DNA from 3 places in the Thauera sp. DNT-1 genome. Region 1 is predicted to be linked to each of the others. Evidence: predicted binding sites of a transcription regulator. Region 1 holds the regulator's gene; each other region holds the start of a gene.
What was found. The regulator sigma-54, encoded in region 1, starts transcription at its own class of promoters, with help from an activator protein. The targets are predictions, from matches to a motif close to TGGCACGCTTNCTGCTNA.

Region 1 (9,838 bases):
CTCGCGGTGCTGGTCCACCTGCTGGGGAGCTGAGACCATGACCGATCACGAACTCGACGCCCTCGCGCGCAGGGTGGGCGAAGCCCTCGCCAACCGCAGGCTGTGGCTGGCCACCGCGGAGTCCTGCACCGGCGGCTGGATCGCCGAGGCCGTCACCGCGATCGCCGGCAGCTCGGGCTGGTTCGACCGCGGCTTCGTGACCTACTCGAACGACGCCAAGGCCGAAATGCTCGGCGTGCGCGCCGCGACGCTGGAGACGCACGGCGCGGTCAGCGAAGCCACCGTGGGCGAAATGGCCGCTGGCGCGCTCGACCACAGCCGCGCCGACCTCGCGGTGGCCGTGTCCGGGGTCGCGGGACCGGGTGGAGGCAGCCCCGCCAAGCCGGTCGGCACGGTCTGCCTCGCTTGGGCACGGCGCGACCGCCCCACCGGGGTCGTCACCGTCCATCTCGACGGCGACCGCGCCGCGGTGCGCCGGCAGACGGTGATCCTCGCCCTGCAAGGCGTACTCGAACGCTGCGTCTGAGGGGCGCAGGGCGCACGGGGCCGGGAAATCCGAACCGCCACCCTCGCCACTTCGCCGGACGCAGCCCCGCGCCGGAAATCCCCATGACATGTTTGCTGTAATTGCATACAGGCTCTACACTTACGGCATCAGGCCTGCACCCCGCATGTCTGCAATCTTTGTGCCATAATCAGGCAATCAAACAGGACGCACTTCCATGGACGAAAACAAGGCCAAAGCCCTCTCCGCGGCGCTGTCGCAGATCGAAAAGCAGTTCGGCAAGGGTTCGATCATGCGCATGGGCGACGGCAGCATCGAGCGCGACATCCAGACCGTCTCCACCGGCTCGCTCGGACTCGACATCGCGCTCGGGCTCGGCGGTCTGCCGCGCGGTCGGGTGGTCGAAATCTACGGCCCCGAATCCTCCGGCAAGACCACGCTCACCCTGCAGGTCATCGCCGAGATGCAGAAGCTCGGCGGCACCGCGGCCTTCATCGACGCCGAGCACGCGCTCGACGTGGGCTACGCGGAAAAACTCGGCGTCGACATCGAGGATCTGCTGATCTCGCAGCCCGACACCGGCGAACAGGCGCTCGAGATCGCCGACATGCTGGTGCGCTCGGGCGGCGTGGACATCGTGGTCATCGACTCGGTCGCCGCGCTCACGCCCAAGGCCGAGATCGAGGGCGAGATGGGCGACCAGCTCCCCGGCCTGCAGGCCCGCCTGATGTCGCAGGCACTGCGCAAGCTCACCGCCAACATCAAGCGCACCAACACCCTGGTGATCTTCATCAACCAGATCCGCATGAAGATCGGCGTGATGTTCGGCAGCCCGGAGACCACCACCGGCGGCAACGCGCTCAAGTTCTACGCCTCGGTGCGCATGGACATCCGCCGCACCGGCACGATCAAGAAGGGTGACGAGGTGGTCGGCTCCGAGACCCGCGTCAAGGTGGTCAAGAACAAGGTCTCGCCACCGTTCAAGGAAGCCCACTTCGACATCCTTTACGGCGAGGGCATCTCGCGCGAAGGCGAGATCATCGACCTCGGCGTCGAGCACAAGATCGTTGACAAGTCGGGCGCCTGGTACGCCTACAAGGGCGACAAGATCGGCCAGGGCAAGGACAACTCGCGCGAGTTCCTGCGCGCCAACCCGGTGCTGGCCCGCGAGATCGAGAACAAGGTGCGGGTCGCGGTCGGCCTGCCCGAGCTGCCGCCCGCCGCCGCGTCCGCCCCGGCGCCGGCCGAGGCCTGACCCCGTCGACGCCGACATGGGCGAGCCGAGCCTGCGCGAACGTGCGCTCCGCCATCTCGCCCGGCGCGACCACTCGCGCGCCGAACTTGCGCGCAAGCTCGCACCCCATGGCGAGCCGGCCGAGATCGAAGCGGTGCTCGAGCGCATGCGCGAGCTCGGCCTGCAGTCCGACGAGCGCTACGCCGAGGCCTTCGTGCGCGGCAAGGCGGCGCGCTTCGGCACCGCACGATTGCGCAACGAGCTCGTGCGGCGAGGCATCGACCGTGACCGGATCGACGAGGCGCTCGCCGACGAGTGCGTAGAATCCGAGATCGAGCGGGCGCGCGCGGTGCTGCGCGGCCGCTTCGCCACCCCACCCGCCGACGCACGCGAATGGGCGCGCCAGGCGCGCTTCCTGCAAACCCGGGGCTTCGCCCCCGAGCTGATCCGCAAGCTGCTGAAAGAGCCCTACGATGAGTCTGCTTAAGGTCGCCGGCCTGCAAAAGCGCTACAAGGCGCGCACCGTGGTGCATGACGTCGGCTTCGAGGTCGGCTCGGGCGAGGTCGTCGGCCTGCTCGGTCCCAACGGCGCCGGCAAGACCACCTGCTTCTACATGATTGTGGGTCTGGTGCGCGCCGACGGCGGCCAGATCGCCCTCGACGGCACCGACCTCACCCACCTGCCGATCCACGCCCGCGCGCGCTTGGGCCTGTCCTACCTGCCGCAGGAGATGAGCGTGTTCCGCAAGCTCAGCGTGGCCGAGAATATCCGCGCCGTGCTCGAACTCCAGGGGCTCGAACGCCGCCAGATCGAGGAGCGGCTCGAGGAACTGCTGATGGAACTGGGCATCCATCACCTGCGCGACAACACCGCGATCTCGCTCTCGGGCGGGGAGCGCCGGCGCTGCGAGATCGCCCGCGCGCTCGCCACCGACCCGCGCCTGATCCTGCTCGACGAGCCCTTCGCCGGAGTCGATCCGATCGCGGTCATCGACATCCAGAAGATCATCCGCTTCCTCAAGGAGCGCGGTATCGGCGTGCTGATCACCGACCACAACGTGCGCGAGACCTTGGGCATCTGCGACCGCGCCTACATCATCAGCGAAGGTCGCGTGCTGGCGAGCGGAGAACCTACCGAGATCATCGAGAACGAGCGCGTGCGCCAGGTCTACCTCGGCGAGCACTTCCGCCTGTGAGCCCGCCCTCCTGCCGACCGCGATGAAACCCAGCCTCCAGCTCAAGCTCTCCCAGCACCTCACGCTGACGCCCCAGCTGCAGCAGTCGATCAAGCTGCTGCAGCTGTCTACGATCGAGCTGAACCAGGAGATCGAGCGCGTGCTGCTCGAGAATCCCATGCTCGAGCGCGAGGATGGCGACGGCGGCGTCGACTACGCCCCCGCGCCGCCGCCGGGCAACGCGCCCGAGCGCGAAGCCGCGCCGGAACCCGCCGCCGAACCGGCGGGCGAGTCGATCACGCACGAGGGCGGCGAAGGCAGCAGCGAGGACGAGGGCATCGACTGGTCCAACGTGGGTCAGGGCGCGTCCAGCCGCAGCGAGGACGACGAGGACGGCGACTACCAGGACATCCAGGCCGCCGGCGTGTCGCTGCGCGAACACCTCGACCAGCAGGTCGCCCTCTCGCCCCTGTCCGACCGCGACCGCGCGCTGGTGCGCTTCCTGATCGAGGCGCTCGACGACGACGGCTACCTGCACCAGCCGCTGGAAGATCTCCTCGAGCTGCTGCCGCAGGACGCCGAGGTCGATCTCGACGAGCTCGCCATCGCCCTGCGCCACGTGCAGAGCCTCGAGCCGGCCGGGATCGGCGCGCGCAGCCCGCAGGAATGTCTGGCCCTGCAGCTCCAGGCCTTGCCCGAGTGCCCGATACGCCCTCTCGCTCTCGAGATCGTGACCAGCCACCTCGAACTGCTCGCGGAGCGCAACTTCGCCCGTATCCGCAAGCTCACCGGCTGTGACGACGAGGGTCTGCGCGAAGCGCAGGCCCTGATCTGCAGCCTCGACCCCCACCCCGGCTCGCGCTACTCCACCGCCGAGACGCGCTACGTGCTGCCCGACGTCGTCGTGCGCAAGCTGCGCGGCCAATGGACCGTGAGCCTGAACCAGGAAGCGATGCCGCGTCTGCGCATCAATCGCCTCTACGCCAGTCTGCTGCAGCAGAACCGCGCACAGGGCGGCGGCCTGGGTGGACAGCTGCAGGAGGCGCGCTGGCTGATCAAGAACGTCCAGCAGCGCTTCGACACCATCCTGCGCGTGTCCCAGGCCATCGTTGACCAGCAACGGCAGTTCTTCGATCATGGGGACGTGGCGATGCGGCCACTCACCCTAAGGGAGATCGCAGACCAGCTCGAGCTGCACGAATCCACCGTCTCGCGCGTCACCACGCAGAAGTACATGGCGACGCCGCGCGGGGTCTTCGAGCTCAAGTACTTTTTCGGCAGCCATGTCGCGACCGACACCGGCGGTGCGGCTTCCTCCACGGCGATTCGCGCGCTGATTCGCCAGCTGGTGGACGCGGAAGACAGCAAGAAGCCGCTGTCCGACGCCAGGATCGCCGAAATCCTCGGCCAACAGGGAATCGTCGTGGCGAGGCGCACGATCGCCAAGTACCGCGAGTCCCTCAACATCCCGCCGGTCAGCCTGCGCAAATCCCTCTGACAACAACAGGAGTCATCCATGAATCTGAACATCACCGGGCGCCACGTCGAAGTCACCCCCGCCATCCGCGAATACGTGACCTCCAAGCTCGATCGCGTCATCCGCCATTTCGACAACGTCACCAGCGTCACCGTCATCCTGTCGGTCGAAAAGCTCAAGCAGAAAGCCGAGGTGACGCTGCACGTGCGCGGCAAGGACCTCTTCGTCGAAGCGGACGACGCCGACCTCTACGCGGCGATCGACGCGATGACCGACAAGCTCGACCGTCAGGTTCAGAAGTACAAGCAGAAGCAGTCCGACCATAACCACGAGTCGCTCAAGCACCAGGTCCCCGAGGCCTGAGGACCGGCTTGAAGCTCCCCGTCCGGGGTGTGGTTATAATGCGCGCGTTTTCACGAAGCGCGGCCGCACACGCCCCGGACCGGATTCCCGCCCCCCTGGCGGCAGCTGACGGAAGAGTGCGCGAGCCCACCTGCGAATGAGCCTGATATCCCAACTCCTGCCGCTTTCCAACGTGGTGATCGATCTCGACGCGAGCAGCAAGAAGCGCGTCTTTGAACAGGCCGGCCTGCTGTTCGAGAACAACCAGGGCATCGCCCGCAGCACCGTGTTCGACAGCCTGTTCACCCGCGAACGCCTCGGCTCGACCGGACTGGGTCAGGGCATCGCCATCCCGCACGGCCGCATCAAGGGGCTCAAGGACGCCGCCGGCGCTTTTCTGCGCCTGGCCACCCCGGTGCAGTTCGACGCTCCCGACGGCCGTCCGGTGGACATGCTGTTCGTGCTGCTCGTGCCCGAACAGGCCAACGAAACCCATCTGCAGCTGCTGTCCGAGCTCGCGCAGATGTTCAGCGACCGCGAGTTCCGCGAGACCCTGCACGGCGCGACGGATGCCGCACAGATCCACCGCCTGTTCGTGAATTGGGGTGCCGATGCGGCAAACCAGCCTGACCCGGCTGTATGAGGCGCACCGCGAAAGCCTGAGCCTCGTCCACGTCAGCGGACCGATCGGTGCCCGTCTGTCGGTCGCCGAAGAGCGCATCTGGCCGGCCGACCTCGTCGGCCACCTCAACCTGATCCACCCCACCCGGCTACAGGTGCTCGGCGCCGCAGAGCTCGCGTGGGCGCAACGCCAGGCGAACGAGAAGGTCGCCCACCACCTCAACGAGATCCTCTCGGCGCACCCCCCCGCGATCATCGTCGCCGACGGCTGCGAGATCCCCAACATCCTCCACGGCATCTGCGAGGCGCACGACGTCGCGCTGTTCACCGCGCGCCACCCCTCGGCGAGCGTGATCGACCAGCTCCGCCTCTACCTGTCGCGCGAGCTCGCCGAGAAGGTCTCGCTGCACGGCGTGTTCATGGACGTGCTCGGGCTCGGCGTGATGATCACCGGCGATTCCGGCGCGGGCAAATCCGAGCTCGGCCTCGAGCTGATCTCGCGCGGCCACGGCCTCGTCGCCGACGACGTGGTCGAGCTGTCGCGCATCGCGCCCACGGTGCTCGAGGGCCGCTGCCCCGAGATGCTGCAGGATTTCATCGAAGTGCGCGGCCTCGGCCTGATCAACATCCGCACCATCTTCGGCGAGACCGCGTGCCGGCGGAAGATGCGCCTGCGCCTGATCTGCCACCTCGACCGCCGCCAACCCGGTCCCGACGACCCCTGCCGGCTGCCGCTGCAGCAGGAGACGCAGGACATCCTCGGCGTGAAGGTCGCCCGCGTCGTGCTGCCGGTGGCCGCGGGACGCAACCTCGCGGTGCTGCTCGAGGCCGCAGTGCGCTCGACCATCCTCAAGCTGCGCGGCATCGACTCCACCCAGGAATTCATCGACCGCCAGGCGCGCGCGCTGCACGCCGAAGAGGCCTACCGCGCCGACTGAGCCACCCGCACTTGCGGCACGGCGCCGCCGGCTGTTACGCTCGATCGCTTTGCAGCAGCCTACTGGCCGGCCATGAGCTCCACTCCCGATTACCTGGAACGCATCCTCAACGCGCAGGTGTACGACGTCGCCGTCGAAACCCCGCTCGACCTCGCCACCAACCTGTCGGCGCGCACGCACAACCGCATCTACTTCAAGCGCGAGGACATGCAGCCGGTGTTCAGCTTCAAGATCCGCGGCGCCTACAACAAGATGGCGAACCTGTCGCCGCAGGCCTTGAAGCGCGGCGTGATCTGCGCCTCGGCGGGCAACCACGCCCAGGGCGTGGCGCTGTCGGCGGCCAGGCTGGGCGTGCGCGCGGTGATCGTGATGCCGAGCACCACGCCGCAGATCAAGATCGACGCGGTCAAGGCGCGCGGCGGCGAGGTCGTGCTCGCAGGAGAATCCTATTCCGACGCCTACACGCACGCGCTCGAGCTCGAGAAGAGCGAGAAACTCACCTTCGTCCACCCCTTCGACGACCCCGACGTGATCGCCGGCCAGGGCACGGTGGGCCTGGAGATCCTGCGCGCGCACCCGAAGCCGATCCACGCGGTGTTCTGCTGTGTCGGCGGCGGCGGGCTGATCGCCGGCGTGGCGGCCTACATCAAGCGCCTGCGCCCGGAGACGAAGATCATCGGCGTCGAGGCGGTGGACGCCGACGCGATGACGCGCTCGCTCGCCGCGGGCAAGCGCATCGCGCTCGAGCAGGTCGGCATCTTCGCCGACGGCGCCGCCGTCAAGGAGGTCGGTGCCGAGACCTTCCGCCTGTGCCAGCAGTATGTGGACGAGATGATCGTGGTCGACAACGACGCCATCTGCGCCGCGATCAAGGACGTCTTCGAGGACACCCGCTCCATCCTCGAGCCCGCCGGCGCGCTCGCCGTCGCCGGCGCCAAGGAGTACGCCCGCCGCAACAAGCTGCGCGACAAGAGCCTGGTGGCGGTGGCCTCGGGGGCCAACATGAACTTCGACCGCCTGCGCTTCGTCGCCGAGCGCGCGGAGCTCGGCGAGCAGCGCGAGGCCGTGCTCGCGGTGACCATCCCCGAGAAGCCGGGCTCCTTCCGCAAGTTCATCAGCGTGCTCGGCAACCGCAACATCACCGAGTTCAACTACCGCTACGCCGACGCCGAGCGCGCCCACATCTTCGTCGGCGTCACCGTGCACAACCGCAGCGAGGTCGGACGCCTGGTCGAGATGCTCGAGCGCCACGAGCTGCCTGCGCTCGACCTCACCGACGACGAGATGGCCAAGTCGCACGTGCGCTACATGGTGGGCGGACGCGCACCGCAGGTGGAAAACGAGGTGGTATACCGCTTCGTCTTCCCCGAGCGCCCGGGCGCGCTGATGAATTTCCTCTCCAACCTGCGCTCGGACTGGAACATCTCGCTGTTCCACTACCGCAACCACGGCTCCGACTTCGGCCGCGTGCTGGTCGGCATGCAGGTGCCGCCGGCCGACAAGGACGCCTTCGACGCCTTCCTGCAGCGGCTCGGCTACGACTACGTGGCCGAGACCGACAACCCCGCCTACCGCATGTTCCTGTCCGGGAGCTGAGCCCCGCAGGCAGGCCGTGCAGGGTTGCAGCCGCCGCTCAGGCGCGCGGCTTCGCCACCCCCGCCTCGGTCACCAGCCAGTCCATCGGGCGATCGAACTCCTGCGGCAGCGTGTCGGGCACGCGCCCGACCTCGAAGCCCACGCCCACCGCCACGGTGCGCAGCACCGCCAGCGTGCGGTCGAAGTAGCCCCCTCCGTAGCCGAGGCGGTAGCCGCGTTCGTCGAAGGCATTGAGGGGGATCAGCACCAGCTCGGGCTCGACCGCCTCGCCGTCCGCCGGGTGGGGGATGCCATGGCGGTCGAGCGGCATCGGCACGCCCGGCGTCCACGCGCGGAACATCATCGGCACATGGCGCTCGAGCACCACCGGCAAGGCCGCCACCCGCCCGGGCGCGGCCGCACGCCAGGCCTGCACCCACGGGCGCAGGTCGGGCTCGGCGCGGTAGGGCCAGCAGAAGGCGAGCCGGCGTGGCTGCAAGCGTCCGACCAGGTCGTCGAGATGCTCGCCGATTGCCGCGGCGAGGCGCTCGCGACGCTCGGCAGGCAGGCGCTCGCGCAACGCCAGCGCATGTTCGCGCATGCGCTGGCGACGCGCGCCGGGATCATGGGACAAGGGGGCGAAACTCATCTTCGATATGGTATGGTTGGCGGTCAAACGGAGGCATCACCTGGCATGAAGAAGGCACTGGTTGCGGCGCTCACGGCCGCGACGTTCCTCGCCCCCGCCGGCGCGTTCGCACAGATCGGCGGCGAGTCCGGGGACGGGCGTATCGTCGCCGCTCGCGAGGCCCTGCGCAAGGGCGACCGCAGCACGCTCGAACGCCTCGCAGCCGTGCGCGAGGCCCACCCCCTCGACGCCTATCCGCGCTACTGGCTGCTGATCAACCGCCTCGCGCGTGCCGAAGAACCCGTGCCCGTCGCGGCCCTGCAAGCCTTCCTCGCCGAAGAAGCCGGCTCCAACCTCGCCGAACGCCTGCGCGCCGACTGGCTGCGCCGCCTCGCCAGGGACGGCGACTGGAACGGCTTCCTCGCGGTGTACGCGGACCTGCGCAGCCCCGACGCCGAATTGCGCTGCAACGCCTGGAGCGCGCGCGTGCTGACCGGCGAGCGCAGCGTCTTCGCCGAGCTCGCGCGCGAATGGGACACCCTCGCCGACGCCGATCCGACCTGCGACACGCCGCTGCGCGCGGCGGTCGACTCCGGCGCGGTGGACGAAGAACGCGTGTGGTGGCGCATCCGCCGACAGATCGACACCCGCAAGCCCGAGGCTGCGCTCGCCAGCCTGTCGCTGCTGCCCGCCGGCAACGCCCCGGCCCACGCCGACCTGGCGCAGGCGATCCGCTCGCCCGCACCCTGGCTGGATCGGCTGCAGCCCAACTTCGCCGTGAGCCGCGCCGGCCGCGAGCTCGCGCTCGCCGCACTGGTGCGCCTGGCGCGCGAAGACGTCTCCGCCGCGCGCCTGCGCCTGCTGCGCATCCAGGACCGCCTCGGCGCGGCCGAGCGCAACTACGCCCATCTGGCGCTCGGCATGCACGCCGCGCTCGACCGCCTGCCCGAGGCGAGCGCGCTCTACGCCGCCGCCGGCGACATCGAGACCACCGCCCAGCAACGTGCGTGGCGGGTGCGTGCGGCGCTGCGCATCGGCGACTGGCACGCGGTGCGCGAGGCGATCGAAGCCATGCCCGCCGACGAACGCGAAGCCGCCGACTGGATCTACTGGCTGGGCCGCGCACACGCCGCGGCCGGGCGCCGCGACGCCGCCGAGTCGCTCTACGTGCGTATCGCCGGCGAGCCGCACTTCTACGGCATGCTCGCGCGCGAGGAGCTCGGCGAGGCCTTCCCGCCGCCCCCCGCCACCGCGCCGCTACCGCGCGCCAAGCTCGAGGAGGCCGAGCGCGACCCCGGCCTGCAGCGCGCACTCGCGCTCTACCGCCTGGAGCTGCGCACCGA
Region 2 (9,838 bases), 990 kb from region 1:
ACTGGCAGCAGGACCCGCAGTCGAACTATCTCGCCCGCCTCGTCTTCCCCGACAAGGCTACCGAACTGCGCATCGAGGTCGATCTGGTGGCCGAGCTGTCGGTCATCAACCCCTTCGATTTCTTCCTCGAACCCGCGGCGGAGAAGATCCCCTTCGCCTACGAGGACGCCCTGCGCGTCGAGCTCGCGCCCTACCTGGCGAAGGCGCCGGCTGCCGCGCTGGGGCCGAAGTTCATCGACTGCCTCGAATCCATCCCGCGCGCGCCGCGGGCCAGCGTGGATTTCCTGGTCGCGCTCAACCAGCGCCTGCAGCAGGACATCCGCTACCTGGTGCGCCTGGAGCCGGGCGTGCAGACGCCGGAAGAGACGCTGACGCTGGCGAGCGGCTCGTGCCGCGACTCGGCCTGGCTGCTGGTGCAGTTGCTGCGCCACCTCGGCCTGGCGGCGCGCTTCGTGTCCGGCTACCTGATCCAGCTCGTGCCCGACGTGAAGTCGCTCGACGGCCCCTCGGGCACCGCGGTGGACTTCACCGACCTGCACGCCTGGTGCGAGGTCTATCTGCCCGGTGCCGGCTGGGTGGGCCTGGATCCGACCTCCGGCTTGTTCGCCGGCGAGGGCCACATCCCGCTCGCCTGCTCGCCCGAGCCCTCGTCGGCGGCGCCGATCACCGGCTTCACCGATGAATGCGAATGCGAGTTCGAGCATCACATGAAGGTCGAGCGCGTGTGGGAGGCGCCGCGCGTCACCAAGCCCTATACCGACGAACAATGGGCGGCGATCGAGGTGCTGGGGCAGCGCATCGACGCCGACCTGAAGGCCCGCGACGTGCGCCTCACGCAAGGCGGCGAGCCCACCTTCGTGGCACTCGACGACCGCGACGGCGCGGCCTGGAACAGCGACGCGCTCGATCCGCACAACCGTGATGCCAGCAAGCCGAGCAAGCGCACCCTGGCCGAAAACCTGATGTTCCGCCTCAAGGACCACTATGCGCCGCACGGCCTGCTGCACTTCGGCCAGGGCAAGTGGTATCCGGGCGAGCAGTTGCCGCGCTGGTCGCTCAATTGCTACTGGCGGCGCGACGGCGAGCCGATCTGGCGCAAGCCCGAGCTGTTCGCGCGCGAGCTGTCGGGCACCGCGGTGGACGAGGCCGTGGCGGCGCGCTTCCTCGCGCGCGTCGGCGAGCGCCTCGGCGTGGATACGCAGTGGATGATGGCGGCCTTCGAGGACGCCTGGTACTACCTGTGGCGCGAGCGCCGGCTGCCGGCCAACGTCGATCCGCACGATTCGCGGGTGGACGATCCGCTCGAACGCGCGCGGCTCGCCAAGGTCTTCGACCAGGGGCTGAGGCAGGTCGTCGGGCACGTGCTGCCGCTGGTGCGCGATCACGTCGGCGCCGATCGCTGGCAGAGCGGGCCGTGGTTCCTGCGTGCCGAGCGCCTGTACCTGATCCCCGGCGATTCGCCGATCGGCTACCGCCTGCCGCTCGATTCCCAGCCCTGGGCGGGCAAGGGCGACCTGCCCTCGATCCACCCCGCCGACCCCAACCAGCCCTTCCCGACGCTGCCCGCGCACGCCGAGCTGCGCCAGCAGCTGCGGCCGACGGGCACGACGCTCGGCGCCGACAGCGGCCTCGGCTTCCCCTTCGCCGCCCACGGCGGCGGGTGGACGCCGAGCCGTGTCGAACATGCCGGCTTCCATGGGGTGCAGGGCGAGGCCGCGGTGCCGCGGCCCGGTACGTCCGCGCTGGATCGCCGCGACGAGCGCACCGACCCCGCTCGCCGTCCGGCACCCTTCGAGTCCGCCGCCTGGATCACTCGCAGCGCGCTGTGCGCCGAGCCGCGCGGCGGCCTGCTCCATCTCTTCATGCCGCCGACTGCCGCGCTGGAGGACTACCTCGAGATCGTCACCGCCATCGAGGACACCGCCGCCGAATTCAAGCTGCCGGTGGTGCTCGAAGGCTACGAGCCGCCGTCCGACCCGCGCCTGGCGCACTTCCGCATCACCCCCGACCCGGGCGTCATCGAGGTCAACATCCACCCCGCGGCGAGCTGGGACGAACTCGTCGAGCGCACCGGCACCCTCTACGAGGAGGCTCGGCAGGCGCGCCTGTCGACCGAGAAGTTCATGCTCGACGGCCGTCATACCGGCACCGGCGGTGGCAACCATTTCGTGCTCGGCGGTGCCACGCCGGGCGACTCGCCCTTCCTGCGGCGGCCCGACCTGGTGCGCAGCCTGTTGAGCTACTGGCACAACCACCCCAGCCTGTCCTACCTGTTCTCGGGGCTCTTCATCGGCCCGACCTCGCAGGCGCCGCGGGTGGACGAAGCGCGCCACGACTCGGTGCACGAGCTCGAAGTCGCCTTCCAGCAGATGCCGGAGCCGGGCATCCAGGTGCCGCCGTGGCTCATCGACCGCCTGCTGCGCAACCTGCTGATCGACGCCAGCGGCAACACCCACCGCGCCGAGTTCTGCATCGACAAGCTCTACAGCCCCGACAGCGCCACCGGGCGGCTGGGCCTGCTCGAGCTGCGCGCCTTCGAGATGCCGCCGCACGCGCGCATGAGCCTGGCCCAGCAGCTGCTGCTGCGCGCGCTGATCGCGCGCTTCTGGCAGCAGCCTTATGCCCCGGGTCGGCTGCGGCGCTGGGGTACCGAGCTGCACGACCGCTTCCTGCTGCCGCACTGGGTGGCGGAGGATTTCCGCGACGTCGTCGGCGAGCTGCGCGAATTCGGCTACCCGCTCGAGTTCGACTGGTTCGCGCCGCACTTCGAGTTCCGCTTCCCCAGGTACGGCGAGTTCGCCGCGCGCGGCGTGCGGGTCGAACTGCGCATGGCGCTCGAGCCCTGGCACGTGATGGGGGAGGAGGGGGCGCCCGGTGGCACGGTGCGCTACGTCGATTCCTCGGTGGAGCGCCTGCAGGTCAAGGTGTCCGGGCTCAACGACGACCGCCACGTGCTGACCTGCAACGGCCGCGCCGTGCCGCTGCAGCCCACCGGCACGGTGGGCGAGTTCGTCGCCGGGGTGCGCTACCGTGCCTGGCAGCCGCCGTCCTGCCTGCACCCGACCATCGGCGTGCACGCGCCGCTGGTGTTCGACCTGGTCGATGGCTGGATGCAGCGCTCGATGGGCGGCTGCGTGTATCACGTGGCGCATCCGGGCGGGCGCAACCACGAGAGCTACCCGGTGAACCCCTACGAGGCCGAAGGCCGCCGCCTGGCCCGCTTCACCACCACCGGCCACACGCCGGGCCGCGTCGCACCTGCGCCCGCCACGCGCAACGCCGATTTCCCCTTCACCCTCGACCTGCGCCGCCAGGGCTGACCCGCCATGCAGGTGCAGCCGCACAGCCCGCCCGCGCTGCTCGCCCGCTACGTCGCGCGGCCCGACCGCTACGACGAGCTCTGCCAACGCATCGGCAGCGTCGTGGTGCTGCGGCCGCACTGGCGGGACTTCTTCCACGGCCTCGCCGCCATGCCCGCCGACGAGCTGTCGGCGCGGCGGGCCGCGCTCGGCCGGCAGATCCACGAGAACGGCATCACCTACAACGTGTATGCCGATCCGCGCGGCTTCGCGCGCCCGTGGGAGCTCGACCTGCTGCCCTACATGCTGCCCGCGGCGGAGTGGGCGCAGATCGAGGCCGCGGTGATCCAGCGCGCCACCCTGTTCGACCGCATCCTCGCCGACCTCTACGGCGAGCAGACCCTGCTCGAGCAGGGCCTGGTGCCGCCCGCGCTCATCTATGGCCATAGCGGCTTTCTGCGCCCGCTCGTGGGCGCGCGGCCGGCGGGCGGGCGCTTCCTGCACCTGTACGCGGTGGACCTGGCGCGCTCGCCCGACGGGCGCTGGTGGGTGGTGGCCGACCGCACCCAGGCGCCCTCGGGTGCGGGCTACGCGCTGGAGAACCGCAGCGTGGTCGCGCGCGTGCTGCCCGAGCTCTACCGCGCCGCCGGCGTCGAGCCGCTGGTGCCCTTCTTCGAGGGCTTCCGCGACGGCCTCGTCGAGCTCGCGCCGGCCGACGGCGCGGCGGCCGGGGAAGATCCCCTGATCGTGGTGCTCACGCCCGGGCCCTACAACGAGACCTACTTCGAGCACGCCTTCCTCGCCCGCGAGATGGGTTTCCCGCTCGTCGAGGGCCAGGACCTCACCGTGCGCGACGACAAGGTCTGGTTGCGCACGCTCGAGGGCCTGCGCCGGGTGCATGTGATCCTGCGCCGGGTGGACGACCTGTGGTGCGATCCGCTCGAACTGCGCGAAGACTCCGCGCTCGGCGTCGCCGGCCTGGTGGCGGCGGTGCGTGCCGGCATGGTGACGGTGGCCAACGCGCTCGGCAGCGGCATCCTCGAGACCGGGGCGTTGCTCGGCTACCTGCCGCGGCTGTGCGAGCACCTGCTCGGCAGCAAGCTGCGCATGCCCTCGGTGGCGACCTGGTGGTGCGGCGAGCCGGCGGCCTGCGAATACGCGCTGAAGCACCTGCGCGAGCTGGTGATCAAGCCGGCCTACCCCACCCTGGGTGCGCGGCCGGTGTTCTGCGGCGACCTGCCGGGGGCAGAGCTCGACGCGCTGGCGGCACGGATCGCGCTGCGGCCCTTCGACTTCGTCGCGCAGGAGATGGTCAACCTCTCGCAGGCCCCGGTGCTGGCGGACGAGGCGGGCGGCGCCGGGAACAAGGCGCCCGCGCGCGACGCGCGCGCGCTGGTCGCGCGCAACATCGGGCTGCGCGTGTTCGCGGCGGCGGGGGCGGAGGGGTTTCGCGTGCTGCCGGGCGGGCTCGTCCGGGTGGCCTCGGAGGCCGACATGCGCATCGTGTCGATGCAGCACGGCGGCGGCAGCAAGGACGCCTGGGTGCTCGGCTCGCCGGCACGGCCGCGTCCTGTGCCGCGCATCGTGCCCGGCCAGCTCGCGCCCTTTGCCGGGGGCGCGCGCGTGCTCGGCCTGTCGAGCCGGGTGGCGGAGAACTTCTTCTGGCTCGGACGCTACAGCGAGCGCGCCGACGCTGCCGCCCGCCTCGGCCGCGAGACGCTGGCGCGCCTGGGCGAGGCCGGCGAGGCCTCGTGGCTGGGCGAGGATGGCAAGGTGACCGCGGTCCTGCAGGCGCTGTGCCGGCAGCGCGGCCTGCTCGCCACCGTGGCGGGGGAGGCCGACGCGGCACCGACACCCCCCGCGCCGCTCGCTCAGGCGCTCTTCGATCCCGCCCAGCCCGGCAGCGTGGTGGCCAACCTGCGCCAGGTGCTGCGCGTCGCAGCCCTGGTGCGCGACCGCCTGTCGCCGGACAGCTGGCGCATCTACAACCGCCTGTCGGAGTTTGCCGCGGCGCCGGCTCAGGCCCCGCGCCTCGGCGAGGCGCTGCAGCGCCTGGACGAGTCGCTGCTGTCGCTGGTGACGCTGTCGGGTTTCGTCATCGAGAGCATGCCGCGCGACGCCGGCTGGCGCTTCCTGTCGATCGGGCGGCGCATCGAGCGCCTGCAGTTTCTCGCCGCCGCGCTGTCGGCGCTGCTGCTCGAGCCCTCGCAAGGCGGGCTCAAGGTGCTGCTCGCGATCACCGACGCCGAGCTGCGCTACCGCAGCCGCCACGCGCGCGGCCTGGCCCCGCAGCCGGTGGCCGAGCTGGTCATGCTCGACGGCGACAACCCGCGCGCGCTGCGCTACCAGCTCGATTCGCTCGCCGAGCACGTCGCCCTGCTGCCCGACGGCGCCGCGCTCGCCGCGCCGCTGCGCGAACGCCTGGCCGCGCTCGACGCGCTCGCGCTGTGCGACTGTTTCGTGCACGAGCTGGCCGGCGCGCGTAGCCGCGCGGCCGCACAGGCGCGCCACTGCGAGCCCCTGCGGCAGGTGCTGGACGACATCTGGCGCGGCGGCAACGAGCTCGCCGATGCGCTGGCGCGGCGCTACTTCACCCACCTCGACGCCCGCAGCCGGGCGACCGTGTCGCTGTAGGGCGGCGGCGATGGCGCTCTACGAGATCCTCCACGACACCACCTACCGCTACGACAGTGCGGTGGCGCTGTCGCAGCAGGTGGCTCACCTGCGCCCGCGCGAATGCGCCGGCCAGCGCACCCTCGCGCACCACCTGGAGATCGCGCCGGCGCCGGCCCGGCGTAGCGAGCGCAGCGACTTCTTCGGCAACCCGGTGACCGCGTTCGCGCTGCACGCGCCGCACACGGAACTCGTCGTGCGCGCACGCAGCCGCATCCGCGTCGACCCGCCGGCCTGGCCCGAGCCGGCGGCGAGTCCGCCCTGGGAGACCGCGCGCGACCACCTGCGCGACGGCCTCTCCGGCCACGCGCCGCTGCGCGCCGACGCGCGCGACGCCGGGCAGTACCGCTTCGCTTCGCCCTTCGTGGCGCTGGGCGACGAGGCGGCGCAGTACGCCGACTATGCGCTGGCGAGCTTCACCCCGGGGCGGCCGGTGCTCGACGCCTTGCTCGCGCTGTCGGCGCGCATCCACGCCGATTTTCGCTTCGATCCCGCGGCGACCAGCGTCGCCACCCCGGTGGCGGAGGTCTTCGCGGCGCGCCGTGGGGTGTGCCAGGACTTCTCCCACCTGATGATCGCCTGTCTGCGCGCGCTCGGCCTGGCTGCGCGCTACGTCTCCGGCTACCTGCTCACCGAGCCGCCGCCGGGCCAGCCGCGCCTGATCGGCGCCGACGCCTCGCACGCCTGGGTGGCGCTGTGGTGCCCGGGCGCGGGCTGGATCGACATCGATCCGACCAACGACCTGCAGCCTGGCAGCGGTCACATCACGCTGGCCTGGGGGCGGGACTACGGCGACGTGTGTCCGCTGCGCGGCGTCATTCTCGGCGGGGGCGGGCACGGCGTCGAGGTCGCGGTGACGGTGATGCCGGTGGAGGAGGGCCCGCCCCCACGGCGGGGCGGGCGCCCGGCGCGTGCCGCCGACGCACCAGATTGATGCGTCGGCGGCCACCATGGTGCGCACCAGCGCGGTGCCCGCGGACGTCGACGTGCCCGACCCCGTTGTCGGCGCGGCTTTGCGCGTTTCATGGGCTTGGCACGCTTTCTGCTGTAGGCCCTGCGAGGGAGTCGATAAACCATCCGCGCAGAGCACGCCATGAACGCCGCCAAGCCTTTCGATGAGATGCACGCCGCCGACGGCACGATCCGGACGCACTACCAGCCCTACAGCGAGTGGCTCGGGCACACCCCGCGCGAGCTGATCGCGCGCAAGCGCAAGGAGGCCGACCTGGCCTTCCACCGCGTCGGCATCACCTTCAACGTCTATGGCGCCGACGGCGGCAAGGAGCGCCTGATCCCCTTCGACCTGCTGCCGCGCATCATCCCCGGCGACGAGTGGCGCACGCTGGAGGCCGGCCTGCGCCAGCGCGTGCGCGCGCTCAACGCCTTCCTCGCCGACATCTACCACGGCCAGGAGATCCTGCGCGCCGGACGCATCCCCGCCGACCAGGTGCTGGACAACGCCCAGTTCCGCCCCGAGATGAAGGGTGTGCACGTGCCCGGCGGGCTGTACGCGATGATCGCCGGCATCGACCTGGTGCGTGCCGCGGGTGCCGACGGCAAGGGCGACTACTACGTGCTGGAGGACAACCTGCGCGTGCCCTCGGGGGTGAGCTACCTGCTGGAGAACCGCAAGATGATGATGCGGCTCTTCCCCGACCTGTTCTCGCGCTACGACGTGCAGCCGGTCGAGCACTACCCCGACCTGCTGCTCGAGACCCTGCGCGCGGTGGCGCCGGCCGGCGTACTCGACCCCACCGCGGTGCTGCTCACCCCGGGCGCCTTCAACAGCGCCTACTTCGAGCACAGCTTCCTCGCCCAGCAGATGGGCATCGAGCTCGTCGAGGGCCAGGACCTCTTCGTCGAGGACGACACCGTGTTCATGCGCACCACCCAGGGGCCGCGGCGGGTGGATGTGATCTACCGCCGCCTCGACGACGACTTCCTCGACCCCGAGGTCTTCCGCGCCGACTCGATGCTCGGTGTGCCGGGCCTGATGTCGGCCTACCGCGCCGGCCGGGTGACGCTGGCCAACGCGGTCGGCACGGGGGTGGCGGACGACAAGTCGATCTACCCCTACGTGCCCGAGATGGTGCGCTTCTACCTCGGCGAGGAGCCGATCCTCAACAACGTCCCGACCTGGATGCTGCGCGAACCCGACGACCTCGCCTACACGCTCGCCCACCTGCCCGAGCTGGTGGTCAAGGAGGTCCATGGCGCCGGCGGCTACGGCATGCTGGTGGGGCCGGCGGCCACCAAGGCCGAGATCGAGGAGTTCCGCCAGCGCATCCTCGCCGCGCCGGAGAAGTACATCGCCCAGCCGACCTTGTCCTTGTCCACCTGCCCGACCTTCGTCGACGCCGGCATCGCGCCGCGCCACATCGACCTGCGTCCCTTCGTGCTCTCGGGCGGACGCGAGATCCGCATGGTGCCGGGCGGCCTCACCCGCGTCGCGCTCAAGGCTGGCTCGCTGGTGGTCAACTCCTCGCAGGGCGGGGGCACCAAGGACACCTGGGTGGTGGGCTGAGCCGCCTGCCGCCGCGCAATTGCCAAGGAGAACCCCCATGCTGAGCCGAACCGCAGACCACCTGTACTGGATGGCGCGCTACACCGAGCGCGCCGAGAACACCGTGCGCATGCTCGACGTGTCCTACCGCATGTCGCTGCTGCCCGGGGCCAACGGCGGCGACACCGAGAGCTGGTCCGCCATCCTCGACATCAGCGAACTGTCGGAGGCCTTCGCCCGCACCGGCAGGCCGCTCTCCGCCTGCGACGTGATCGAGTTCGTCGTGCTCGACCGCGACAACCCCTCGAGCGTGTGGAACTGCCTGCGCGCCGCGCGCGAGAATGCGCACGCGGTGCGCGGCACGCTGACCGCCGAGATGTGGGAGACCACCAACGCGACCTGGCTCGAGATCCGCGAGATGACGCCGCAGAAGCTGCGCGCCACCGACCTCGGCGAGTTCTTCGAGTGGGTGAAGTTCCGCTCCCACCTGCTGCGCGGGGTGACCTTCGGCACCATGCTGCACGACGAGGCCTTCAAGTTCGTGCGCCTGGGCACCTTCCTCGAGCGCGCCGACAACACCGCGCGCCTGCTCGACGTGAAGTACCACAGCCTGCTGCCCAAGGCCGAGGGACTCACCAGCTCGACCGACTTCTACCAGTGGGGGGCGCTGCTGCGCTCGGTGTCGGCCTTCGAGACCTACCGCCACGTGTATCGCGACGTGATCACACCCTACAAGGTGGCCGAGCTGCTGATCCTCAACGCCGACATGCCGCGCTCCCTGCACGCCTGCCTGGACGAGATCAACGGCATCCTCGGCGAGATCGCCAGCATCCACTCGGCCGAGGCCGCACGCCAGGCCGGCGAGCTGCACGCGACGCTGCACTACGGGCGCATGGACGACATCTTCGATGCCGGCCTGCATCCCTGGCTGGAGCGCTTCCTGGTGCGCATCAACCGCCTCGGCGACAGCATCGGCGAGAACTTTCTGGTTCCGGTCGCGGCATGACCGGTACGCGGCGTCTTCCGGCCCGGACCCGGGGCCGGGCCAATGAACCGACGGGATCGAACCCATGACCTACTGCGTCGCCATGTGCCTCGACGAGGGGCTGGTCTGCCTGTCCGACTCGCGCACCAACGCGGGCGTGGACCACATCAACACCTTCCGCAAGATGACCGTGTTCGAGCGTGCCGGCGACCGCGTGCTGGTGCTGATGAGCGCCGGCAACCTCGCCATCACCCAGGCGGTGATCAGCCTGCTGCGCGAGCACGCCGCGGTGCAGGACCGCGACAGCCTGTGGAACGCGCCGACCCTGTTCGAGTGCGCCCGCCTGGTCGGCGAGACCATCCGCGGCGTGCATCGCCA
Region 3 (9,838 bases), 160 kb from region 1:
GTCTCGAGCGGCTCGCGCAGGGACTCGAGCACACGGCGGTCGAACTCGGGCAGTTCATCGAGGAACAGCACGCCGTGGTGCGCGAGCGAGATCTCGCCCGGGCGCGGCACCGCGCCGCCGCCCACCAGCGCCGCCGCCGAGGCCGAGTGATGCGGCGACCGAAAAGGTCTGCGGTGGAAGCTGCGCGGATCGAGGCGCCCCTCGATCGAGGCCACCGCGGCGGCCTCGATCGCCTCGTCCTCGTCCATCGCCGGCAGCACGCCGGGCAGGCGCTGCGCCAGCATCGACTTGCCGGTACCCGGCGGTCCGAACAGCAGCAGGGAATGCCCGCCCGCCGCGGCGACCTCGAGCGCACGCCGCGCCTGCAGTTGACCTCGCACATCGGCGAGATCGGGCAGCCCGGTGCCATCCTCGTCCTCGGGGGCCGCCGCGAGCGCCGGCTCGAGGCGGGTGTGTCCGTTGAGATGCGCGCACACCGCGCCCAGGCTGTCGGCCGGGAGCACGGTGGCGCTGCGCGCGAGCGCGGCCTCGGCCGCATTGGCGGGCGCCAGCACCAGCGCGCGTCCGGCGCGCGCGGCGGCGAGCGCTGCCGAGAGCACCCCGCGCACCGGGCGCAATCCGCCGTTCAGCGAAAGCTCGCCGCACAGCTCCAGGCGCGGGAGCAGCCGCTCGGCCACCTGGCCGGAGGCGGCGAGGATGCCGATCGCGATCGCGAGATCGAAGCGCCCGCCCTCCTTGGGCAGGTCTGCAGGCGCCAGGTTGACGGTGATGCGGCGCTGGGGAAACTCGAACTGCGCCGACTGGATCGCCGCACGCACGCGGTCGCGCGCCTCGCGCACCTCGGTGTCGGCGAGGCCGACGAGATGGAACTGGGGCAGGCCGTTGCCCAGGTGGACCTCGACCGTGACCGGGGGCGCCTCGATCCCGTCGAGCGCGCGCGCATGAACGAGGGCGAGCGACATCTGCGACTCCGGACGGAAAGGAATCGTCAGTCTAGCGGAGCCGCGGTCGATGACAAAGAAATATGCGGAACGCGGGACCGGGGGCATTCGGTCACGAGACGCATACGGTGTTTCATGCAGACGCGAGCGCAGCATGTAGCGTGTCGCGACGCCCATCGCCGCCCACCGTCCGTTCGCGGCTGGCGCCGCTCCTACGAGGTTTCCGGGAACCTTGCCGGTTTCCGCAGGAGCGCCGCCAGACGCGAATGCAGCGTGTGGAAACGCAGCTGGATCAGGCCTTGTCGCCGCCGGCCAGCTTCGCTTCCAGTTCGGCGACGCGCGCCTCGAGCTCGGCGAGCTTGCGCCGCGCCTGCGCGAGCACCTCGCGCTGCACCTCGAATTCCTCGCGGGTGACCAGGTCGAGCTTGCCGAAGGCCGAGCCGAGCATGGCCTTGGCGTTCTTCTCGATGTCGCGGACGGGGCTGTTGGCGGCGAGTTCGGAGAGGCGGGCACCGATTTCGTCGAGGATGCGGGGCGTGCTCATGATGGCGTGGATTCCGGGTTGCAGAGGCGTCGGAGTCTAGCACGCACGCCCCTGCCGACTGGAGCGCCGGCGGCCCGCCGCACACGTTCGGCGCAGGCGCGGTGCGCGCGACATTGCCGTGATCACGACTTGCGTCGCTCCGGCGGGAGCCCGGGCGACGCAGGGGTGGGCGAAGGTTTTCGTAGGAGCGACGCAAGTCGCGATCTGGCGCCAAGAACCGTCAACCATCGCTCGCACAACACGAATGGCGCACCACATTGGTGCGCAACGCCCCGAAATCGCGCGCCCATCCCTGCCGCAGCGCAGCAAGATCCGCCCGCCGACAAGCGGAAACCTAGGAATCACCAGGCTTTCCGCACCCTGGCACGCCACGTGCTTAGGGAGTCTCGTCGCGAACTTTCCAAACCTCGTCAGGAGATGACCATGCACACGAAACCGCTCGCCACCGCGCTCGCCATCCTCGCCACGATCGCCACCGCCGGCACCGCCCATGCCGGCGACGGCCCCTTCACCGCCAACGTCGGCCTGGTGTCCGACTACGCCTACCGCGGCTGGAGCCAGACCGACGAGCGTCCCGCGCTGCAGGGCGGCTTCGACTACGCCCACGACAGCGGCCTGTACGCCGGCGTGTGGGGCTCGAACGTATCGTGGCTGTCGGACGCCAACACGGACGTCAGCAACAGCCTCGAGCTCGACCTCTACGGCGGTTACAAGGGGACGGTCGGCGCCATCGGCTACGACGTCGGCCTGCTGCAGTACTACTACCCCGGCAGCTACCCCAAGCCCTACAACAGCCCGAACACGCTCGAGGGCTATGTCGGCCTGTCGTGGGAGTTCCTGTCCTTCAAGTACTCGTACGCCTTCACCGACCTGTTCGGCTACGACAAGTCGGACGGCAGCCAGTACTACGACCTCGGCGCCGCGGTCGATGTCGGCGGCGGCTTCACCCTCGCCGCCCACGTCGGTTACAGCGACATCAAGGGCCAGGACGACTACACCGACTGGAAGCTGGGCGTCACCAAGGAGTTCGGCGGCTTCAACTTCGGCCTGCACTACGTCGACACAGACGTGGACAATGCCGACCTCGCCGACGAGCGCGTGATCCTGTCGATCGCCAAGAGCTTCTGAGCATCGCCCATCCGGAACCGGAGAAAGACATGAAATTCATCGCTGCAATCATCAAGCCCTTCAAGCTCGACGAGGTCCGCGAGGCGCTCTCGGCCATCGGCGTGCAGGGCATCACCGTGACCGAGGTCAAGGGCTTCGGCCGCCAGAAGGGCCACACCGAGCTCTATCGCGGCGCCGAGTACGTCGTCGACTTCCTGCCCAAGGTCAAGGTCGAGGCCGCCATCCCCGACGACATCCTCGACCAGGCGATCGAAGCGATCGAGAAGTCCGCCGCCACCGGCAAGATCGGCGACGGCAAGATCTTCGTCTTCGAACTCGAGCAGGCCATCCGCATCCGCACCGGCGAGACCGGCCCGGACGCGCTGTAAGGGAGCAACGCAAAATGAGAAAACTCCTCGCATACCTGCCGGCAGCAGCCCTGCTCGCCGGCGTCTCCGGCGGCGCCTTCGCCCAGGAGGCCGCGGCCGCCGTGGCCGAGGTGCACAAGGGCGACGTGGCCTGGATCATGACCTCCACGCTGCTCGTGCTGATGATGGCCCTGCCCGGCCTGGCGCTGTTCTACGGCGGCATGGTGCGCGCCAAGAACATGCTCTCGGTGCTCATGCAGGTCATGACCGTGTTCTCGCTCAACGCCCTGCTGTTCGCGATCTACGGCTACAGCCTGACCTTCACCGAAGCCAGCCCCTTCATCGGCTCGCTCGACAAGGTCTTCCTGTCCGGGGTGACGATCGAGACGCTCGCCGACACCTTCACCGAGACCGTGAAGCTGCCCGAGTTCGCCTTCATCGCCTTCCAGGCCACCTTCGCCGGCATCACCGGTGCGCTCATCGTCGGCGCCTTCGCCGAGCGCATGAAGTTCTCCGCGGTGCTGATCTTCTCGGTGATCTGGTTCACGCTGTGCTACCTGCCGATCTGCCACATGGTGTGGGGTCCGGGCGGCTACCTGCTCGAAGACGGCGCGCTCGACTTCGCCGGCGGCACCGTGGTGCACATCAACGCCGGCATCGCCGGTCTGGTGGGCGCCTGGATGGTGGGCAAGCGCATCGGCTACGGCCGTGAGGCGCTCGCACCGCACAGCCTGACCCTGACCATGGTCGGCGCCTCGCTGCTGTGGGTGGGCTGGTTCGGCTTCAACGCCGGATCCAACCTCGAAGCCACCGCCGGCGCCGCGCTCGCCTTCATCAACACCCTGGTCGCCACCGCCGCCGCGGTGCTCGCCTGGTCGCTCGGCGAGGCGCTCATCAAGGGCAAGCCCTCGATGCTGGGCGCGGCCTCGGGTGCGGTCGCCGGCCTGGTGGCGATCACCCCGGCCTGCGGCTCGGTCGGCCCGATGGGCGCGATCGTGATCGGCACCCTCTCCGGCTTCATCTGCCTGTGGGGCGTGAATGGGCTCAAGCACATGCTCGGTGCGGACGACGCGCTCGACGTGTTCGGAGTGCACGGCGTGGGCGGCATCGTCGGCGCGATCCTCACCGGCGTGTTCGCCGCGCCCAGCCTGGGCGGCACCGGCGCCGAGGACTTCTCGATCGCCTCGCAGGTGTGGATCCAGACCTGGAGCGTGCTCGTGACCATCGTGTGGTCGGCCGTGGTCGCCTTCGTCGCCTACAAGGTCGCGGACCTGCTGGTCGGGCTGCGCGTGCCGGAAGACGAGGAGCGTCAGGGCCTCGACACCACGGCGCACGGCGAGACCGCCTACCGCTACTGAGCCGGCTTGCGGAACCGTGCTCCTCCGGTTCCGATCCACTCGCGGCGCCCTTCGGGGCGCCGTTTTTCTTTGGCGCGCCCCCAATGGAAGCGATCGGGCGCAACGCCCTGCCGGCATTCGCGCAGCGCAAGCCTGCCAGCGGCACCGACACCGCAAGCTTGCCGTTCGACCCTCCGCACGATGACATCGGGAGAATCCCCGGGGTCCAATCCACCCCGAGGCAACGCCCCATGCGTCACAAGATCGCCCCTCTCCGCCTGCTTTCCCTCGCCGCACTCGTTACCGGCTGATTCTCGATGCCGGCCCCTGGGTCGCCCTGCCTTGCCGTGATGACACGCACCATGAATGAGCCAAGGCGCAGTTTGCGCAATACCCAGGACCTTTCCCGACTTGTGAGGCGGTGGTCGCGGAGGCCTGTCTCCTCCTCGCTCGTGCCGGCTTCGACCTCGCCCGGGCACTCATGCTGCTCGAACGGAGCGCCGTGCACATCGCCTTGTCACTGGAGTCGCAGATCGCTCCCGTGCGCAGGCTGTTCGAACGCGACGACAATGTGCCAGCCTCGCTGGCCGACGCCTGTCTCTTGCGCATGTCCGAGCTCTTCGAGCCCTGCAGCATCCTGACTCTCGGCAGAAATTTCGGCATCTACCGACGCCTCGGCCGCAAGACGATCTCGCTGATGTCGCCCTGCGCGCAAGTGCGGACTGATTGAGCACGCACGCCGCGGGACTCGACCCGCTGCTCGGCTTCTACCAGCGCCCGGCCTTCGATCGAAGCCCTGCACGCACTGCTGCGACCGCCCCCGAGCATGGGCGGGGAGCGATCGGACGGGTAGACTGCGAGGACCTGCCGAACGCACCTCCTGGATCTCCATGCTTTTCTCCGACTGGCACAGCTACGACCACTACGGCCTCGCCTTCGTCGCCTTCTTCGGCACCCTCGCCGCCGTGTTCCTGATCCAGTGGGTGATGATGCGCTCGCGCTGGGCGGGATGGATGCAGTCCCTGCAGGGGGTGGCGCCCCCGTTCATGAACGCGCTCGGCGTGCTCTTCGGCCTGGTGCTGGCCTTTCTCGCCAACGACACCTGGAGCGCGCACGACCGCGCGATGAGCGCGGTGTATCGCGAGGCGGACGGCCTGCGCAGCATCGGCGCGCTCGCCGCCACGCTGCCCGAGCCGCTCGGCGGCGAGCTGCGCGCGGCGGCAGCCGGCTACGCCCGCGCCAGCGCCGCCGAATGGACCCAGCTCGCGCGCCGCAGCGAGGCGCCGGAGGTGCTCGCCCGCGCCGACGCGCTGCTGGCGCTGCTCGCCGCCCCCGCGCTCGCCGAGGCCGCGGGCGCCAACGTGCAGGCCCTGCTGCTGCGCAAGGCGAGCGACATCCGTTCCGACCACGACCTGCGCGTCGCACTCAGCCAGACCCACGTCAACCCGCTGAAGTGGCTGGGAATGGCCTTCCTGGGCTTCCTGACCCTGGTCTCGGTGGCCATGGCCCACCTCGAACGCCCGCGCGCGGCCTTCGCGGCGGTGCTGCTGTTCGCGCTCGCCGCCGCCCCCACCGCCGCCATCGTGCTGATCCAGGGCAACCCCTTCCAGCAGCCGAGCTCGGTCACGCCCGCGCCGATCGTCGCGGTCGCCAAGGCGCTGGAGCGCTGAAGCGCCGGTCGGCCCTGCGGTTGCGGCGCCGTGCCGAGGTCCCGCCGCGCCCCCTCGCGCTGCAGGCCCTGCTGCGCCTTGCGACACCCGATCGGGCAAACGGCGAATCCGTCGCGATGGACGCGGCCGCCCCCGGTCGATGGCTGTCGGAAAAATTGACACTGCGGCAACTCGAGCACGCCCGGGATGGCCCGTGCATTCCTCTCCAGAGGCCCATTTCCCACTGGAATCAACGCGCTGTGACCTTCTACCGCGCGTGCTGGCGCGATCATTGCTTAAGATCTGGTCGAAACTCTCGGGCCGACCTTTCGCGTCGACGCCCGTCACCGAACGTGTCGCCCAAAAATAAAGGAACCACCCATGTCCGCCTCGCTCCCCCGCCTCCTCACCACCCTCGCCGCGATCGGCGGTCTGGCCGCGGCGGGCACCGCCCACGCCAGCCTGATCAACGGCGGCTTCGAAACCGGAACGGGGACGCCCTTCGTCGCCGACGCCAACTGGGCGCTGTTCAACGAGTCGGCGGTACCCGGCTGGGAAACCACCGCCACCGACAACCAGATCGAGATCTGGGGCAACAACTTCAGCTCGGTGAGCGGCGGCCCGGTGCCCGCCTACGAGGGGCGCCAGTTCGCCGAGATCAACGCCACCCAGTTCGCCACCCTGTACCAGGACGTGTTCGGCATCGCCACGGGCAGCGTCGTCGGCTTCGAGTTCGCCCACCGCGGACGTTCGGGGGTGGACACGATGCGCATGATGATCACCGACCTCGGCCTCGACAACCTGCTCGGCGGTGGCGATGACACGGTGTTGTTCTCCAAGAACTACTCGACCGGCAACACCGCCTGGGCCTTCTACACGAGCGCCGGCGAGGCGCCGATCAGCGCCCTCGGCAATGCCACGCGCTTCTCGTATCAGGCCATCAGCACCGCCAATGGCAGCCCCTCGGTCGGCAACTTCATCGACGCCGCCGACTTCGGCGTCGGCGTGCAGGCGGTGCCGGAACCGGCGTCGATCGCGCTGATCGCGCTCGGCCTCGCGGGGCTGGGGCTGCGCCGCAAGCGCGCCTGAGACACGCGTCGCAGTGCAGGCGGTTTGACACCACGGCCCCGGCGGTTCGCCCGGGGCCGTTTCACTTTGCGGGGTCGGCTGCGCAGTGCACCGCCAGCCACAGCGCATCCGCCGAGGTCGACTCGACGCGGTGACGCCGATGCGCCGGGATCACGAGCCAGTCACCGGCCTTCAGCTTCACGTCGTCGCCGTCATCGTCGCCCCCCTCGAAGCGCAATACCGCCGCGCCCGCCAGCAGCACCACCCACTCGTCGCCAGCCTGGTCGTACCACTCGCCGGGCGCGCTCGCATGGCCGTGCGAGACGATGCGCTCGACACGGCAGCGCGGATTGGCGAACAGGGTCTGGAAGATCTCGCCGCCTGCGGGCGGAGGCAGCGCGGCGAAGAGATTGCCGCGCCCGGCAGCCTGGATCTCGACGCTCATTCCCCGCTCACGAAACGATGTACGCCGCCGAACCGGTGGACAGCAGCTTGCCGTCGGCGTCGAGGAAGCTCATCCGCGTCGACGCGACGCGCGAACCCAGGCGCAGGACCTCGGCTTCCATGCGGAAGGATTCGCCGATGCCGGGGCGCAGGTAGTCGATGCGCAGGTCGATGGTGCCGAGCTTCGAGAAGCGGTGCAGGCGCTGGAAGGGCGGTTCGTCGAGGTGGCGGGCGCCGATCGCGGCCATCACCACGAGACCGCCCATGGCGTCGAGGCAGGCGGCGATCACGCCGCCGTGGATGCGGTTATGCACGAAATGGCCGACGAGCTCGTGGCGCATCGCGATGCGGCCATGCACGCGCTCGCCGCCGATGTCGTCGATCTGCAGGCCGAGCAGCGCGTTGAAGGCGATCTTCTGCTCGAAGATCTCGCGGATGCCGGCGATGAACTCCGGCTCGAACTGCACCGGCAGCTCCGCCGGGGTGGAGTGTTTCGGCATGGATGCATGCTCCCTTGCAAGAAATGGCGCAGCCCCGGGCGTGGCGGGCACGCACCGGGGCCACGGGCAGGCTTGCGGGCGCGGATACGCGCCGCAGCCTGCAGCGCCCCGCAGGGCGCGAGGCAACGATCAGGCGCGCGGCACCGGCACGCCGGGCGTCACGCACAGCGAATGGTTGAGGGCGATGATCGCCTTCTTGTAGTCGCTGCGCTCGATGATGAACTGCATGTTCACCTGGCGCAGGGTCTGCGACACGCAGTTCACGTTGATCTGCGCGTCGGCGAGCGCCTGCGCCGCGCGTGCGAGCACGCCCGGGATGCTGATGTTGGAGCCGATCGCGCAGACGATCGCGCTGTTCTTGACGGTCACCACTTGGTAGCGCGCCTCGAGCTCGGCGATCAGCGCGGGCGTCACCGAGTTCTCCCACAGCACGTGGGCGATCGAGTTGGCGTTGGTCGCCTTGAGGATGTAGGAGATGTCGTGCCTGCAGAAGATCTCCATGATCCCGAGGTCGAAGCCGACGGTGCCGACCATGCTGGGGTCGTGGATCTCGACCAGGGTCACCTTGTCGCTGCCGGTCACCATCTCGACGCGGGCGCGCTCGCCGACGTAGTCCTTGGTGATCAGGGTGCCCGGGTGTTCGGGCTCGAAGGTGTTCTTGAGGCGGATCGGGATGCCGGCGAGCTCCATCGGCTTGGCCGCCTTGGGGTGGATCGCCTCCATGCCGACGTCGGCGAGCTGGTCGGCGACGTCGTAGTTGGTCGCGCCCACGATCACCGCATTCTCGAGGCCGACGATGTTGGGATCGGCCGAGGAGAGGTGGAATTCCTTGTGGATGACCGCCTCGGCGGGGCGCACCTCGACCGCGATCTTGCTGAAGGTGACCTCGGAGTAGCCGCGGTCGAACTCGCGCATGATGCCCTCGGTGCCCTTGGTGTAGCCGGTGGCGACGATCACGCTGTTGTCGAGGTCGAGCCCCTTGAAGCTGTTGTGGATGCGCTCGTCGATGGTCCACGCCTTGTCGTCGTGGAAGCCGGCGAGGTCGAGCAGGATGGCGTTGACGCCATTGGCCTTGAGGATCTCGACGCTGTTGAAGGCGCTGTGCGACTCGCCCACCGAGGCCAGCACCTCGCGCGCGGCGAGCAGCACGTCCTGGCGGCGGATGTAGCCGCTGGCGAGCACATGCTGCATCGCGTCGAGGTATTTCTTGACCTCGCCGATGCGGGTGTCGACGAAGGCGTCGGCGACGTCCAGCGGCAGGGCGAGCTCGGCGAAGCCGGCGTTGAGCTTCTTGAGGCTGACCGCGAGCGCGTCGAGCGCGCCGTGGTAGTCGGAACCTTCCGCGAACAGGGCGTAGATGCCGCGTTCGCCGGTCTTCTTGTGCTCCAGCAGCTGGTTGGTCACGCCGGAATAGGCCGACACCACGTAGATGCGGCCGAGGATGCGCGACTTGTCGTAGAGCATGATGTGGCGCAGCACATCCCCGAAGGCGGACATCGAGGTGCCACCGATCTTTTCAACCGAGATCATCCGTTTTCCCGAGCTTTGCATGACGTGTGTTCCAGTTCTGATTAGAGACCGACCGAAACCCGTCATCCTATTGTTTTGGCGCGGAAATGGACATAGCTGCGGACGAATTCGGCGCCATTTCGGCGTGATTTTCTCGTCCGGACCAGCGGACACGCCGCCCGCGGGCGGCTCCGCCCGAAGCGGAGCGGCCTTCCGACCGGCTCAGCAGGCCGCCAGCGTCGCCGCGCCCGATGCAGCCGCGATGGAGGCCTCCGCGGCGATGAAGCCGAACAGGTCCTTGGGATCGTCGAGCGCCGGGATCAGCGCCAGGCGCTCGCCCATGCCCAGCTCCAGCGCGAGGTCGCGCATGT

Region 2: the regulator sigma-54 is predicted to act here: its motif matches at 7,004-7,021, upstream of ACZ5PP_RS11010 (circularly permuted type 2 ATP-grasp protein).
Region 3: the regulator sigma-54 is predicted to act here: its motif matches at 1,847-1,864, upstream of ACZ5PP_RS14880 (TorF family putative porin).

What each region holds. Positions count from the first base shown of each region.
Region 1 covers NZ_AP043752.1:3,376,570-3,386,407, reverse strand. The annotation lists gene ACZ5PP_RS15640 (phosphatidylglycerophosphatase A family protein) at 1-33, shown strand, start outside; gene pncC (nicotinamide-nucleotide amidase) at 38-526, shown strand; gene recA (recombinase RecA) at 723-1,760, shown strand; gene recX (recombination regulator RecX) at 1,777-2,226, shown strand; gene lptB (LPS export ABC transporter ATP-binding protein) at 2,213-2,935, shown strand; gene ACZ5PP_RS15615 (RNA polymerase factor sigma-54) at 2,958-4,412, shown strand; gene hpf (ribosome hibernation-promoting factor, HPF/YfiA family) at 4,431-4,754, shown strand; gene ptsN (PTS IIA-like nitrogen regulatory protein PtsN) at 4,891-5,376, shown strand; gene hprK (HPr(Ser) kinase/phosphatase) at 5,345-6,292, shown strand; gene ilvA (threonine ammonia-lyase, biosynthetic) at 6,365-7,888, shown strand; gene ACZ5PP_RS15590 (5-formyltetrahydrofolate cyclo-ligase) at 7,926-8,516, opposite strand; gene ACZ5PP_RS15585 (lytic transglycosylase domain-containing protein) at 8,562-9,838, shown strand, end outside.
Region 2 covers NZ_AP043752.1:2,389,017-2,398,854, reverse strand. The annotation lists gene ACZ5PP_RS11025 (transglutaminase family protein) at 1-3,320, shown strand, start outside; gene ACZ5PP_RS11020 (circularly permuted type 2 ATP-grasp protein) at 3,327-5,933, shown strand; gene ACZ5PP_RS11015 (transglutaminase family protein) at 5,944-6,906, shown strand; gene ACZ5PP_RS11010 (circularly permuted type 2 ATP-grasp protein) at 7,066-8,496, shown strand; gene ACZ5PP_RS11005 (alpha-E domain-containing protein) at 8,534-9,481, shown strand; gene ACZ5PP_RS11000 (proteasome-type protease) at 9,546-9,838, shown strand, end outside.
Region 3 covers NZ_AP043752.1:3,221,094-3,230,931, reverse strand. The annotation lists gene ACZ5PP_RS14890 (YifB family Mg chelatase-like AAA ATPase) at 1-962, opposite strand, end outside; gene ACZ5PP_RS14885 (accessory factor UbiK family protein) at 1,234-1,485, opposite strand; gene ACZ5PP_RS14880 (TorF family putative porin) at 1,909-2,613, shown strand; gene glnK (P-II family nitrogen regulator) at 2,643-2,981, shown strand; gene ACZ5PP_RS14870 (ammonium transporter) at 3,092-4,318, shown strand; gene ACZ5PP_RS14865 (hypothetical protein) at 4,779-5,027, shown strand; gene ACZ5PP_RS14860 (bestrophin-like domain) at 5,188-5,967, shown strand; gene ACZ5PP_RS14855 (PEP-CTERM sorting domain-containing protein) at 6,328-7,035, shown strand; gene ACZ5PP_RS14850 (cupin domain-containing protein) at 7,097-7,459, opposite strand; gene ACZ5PP_RS14845 (thioesterase family protein) at 7,467-7,958, opposite strand; gene ACZ5PP_RS14840 (aspartate kinase) at 8,088-9,488, opposite strand; gene ACZ5PP_RS14835 (ornithine cyclodeaminase) at 9,690-9,838, opposite strand, start outside.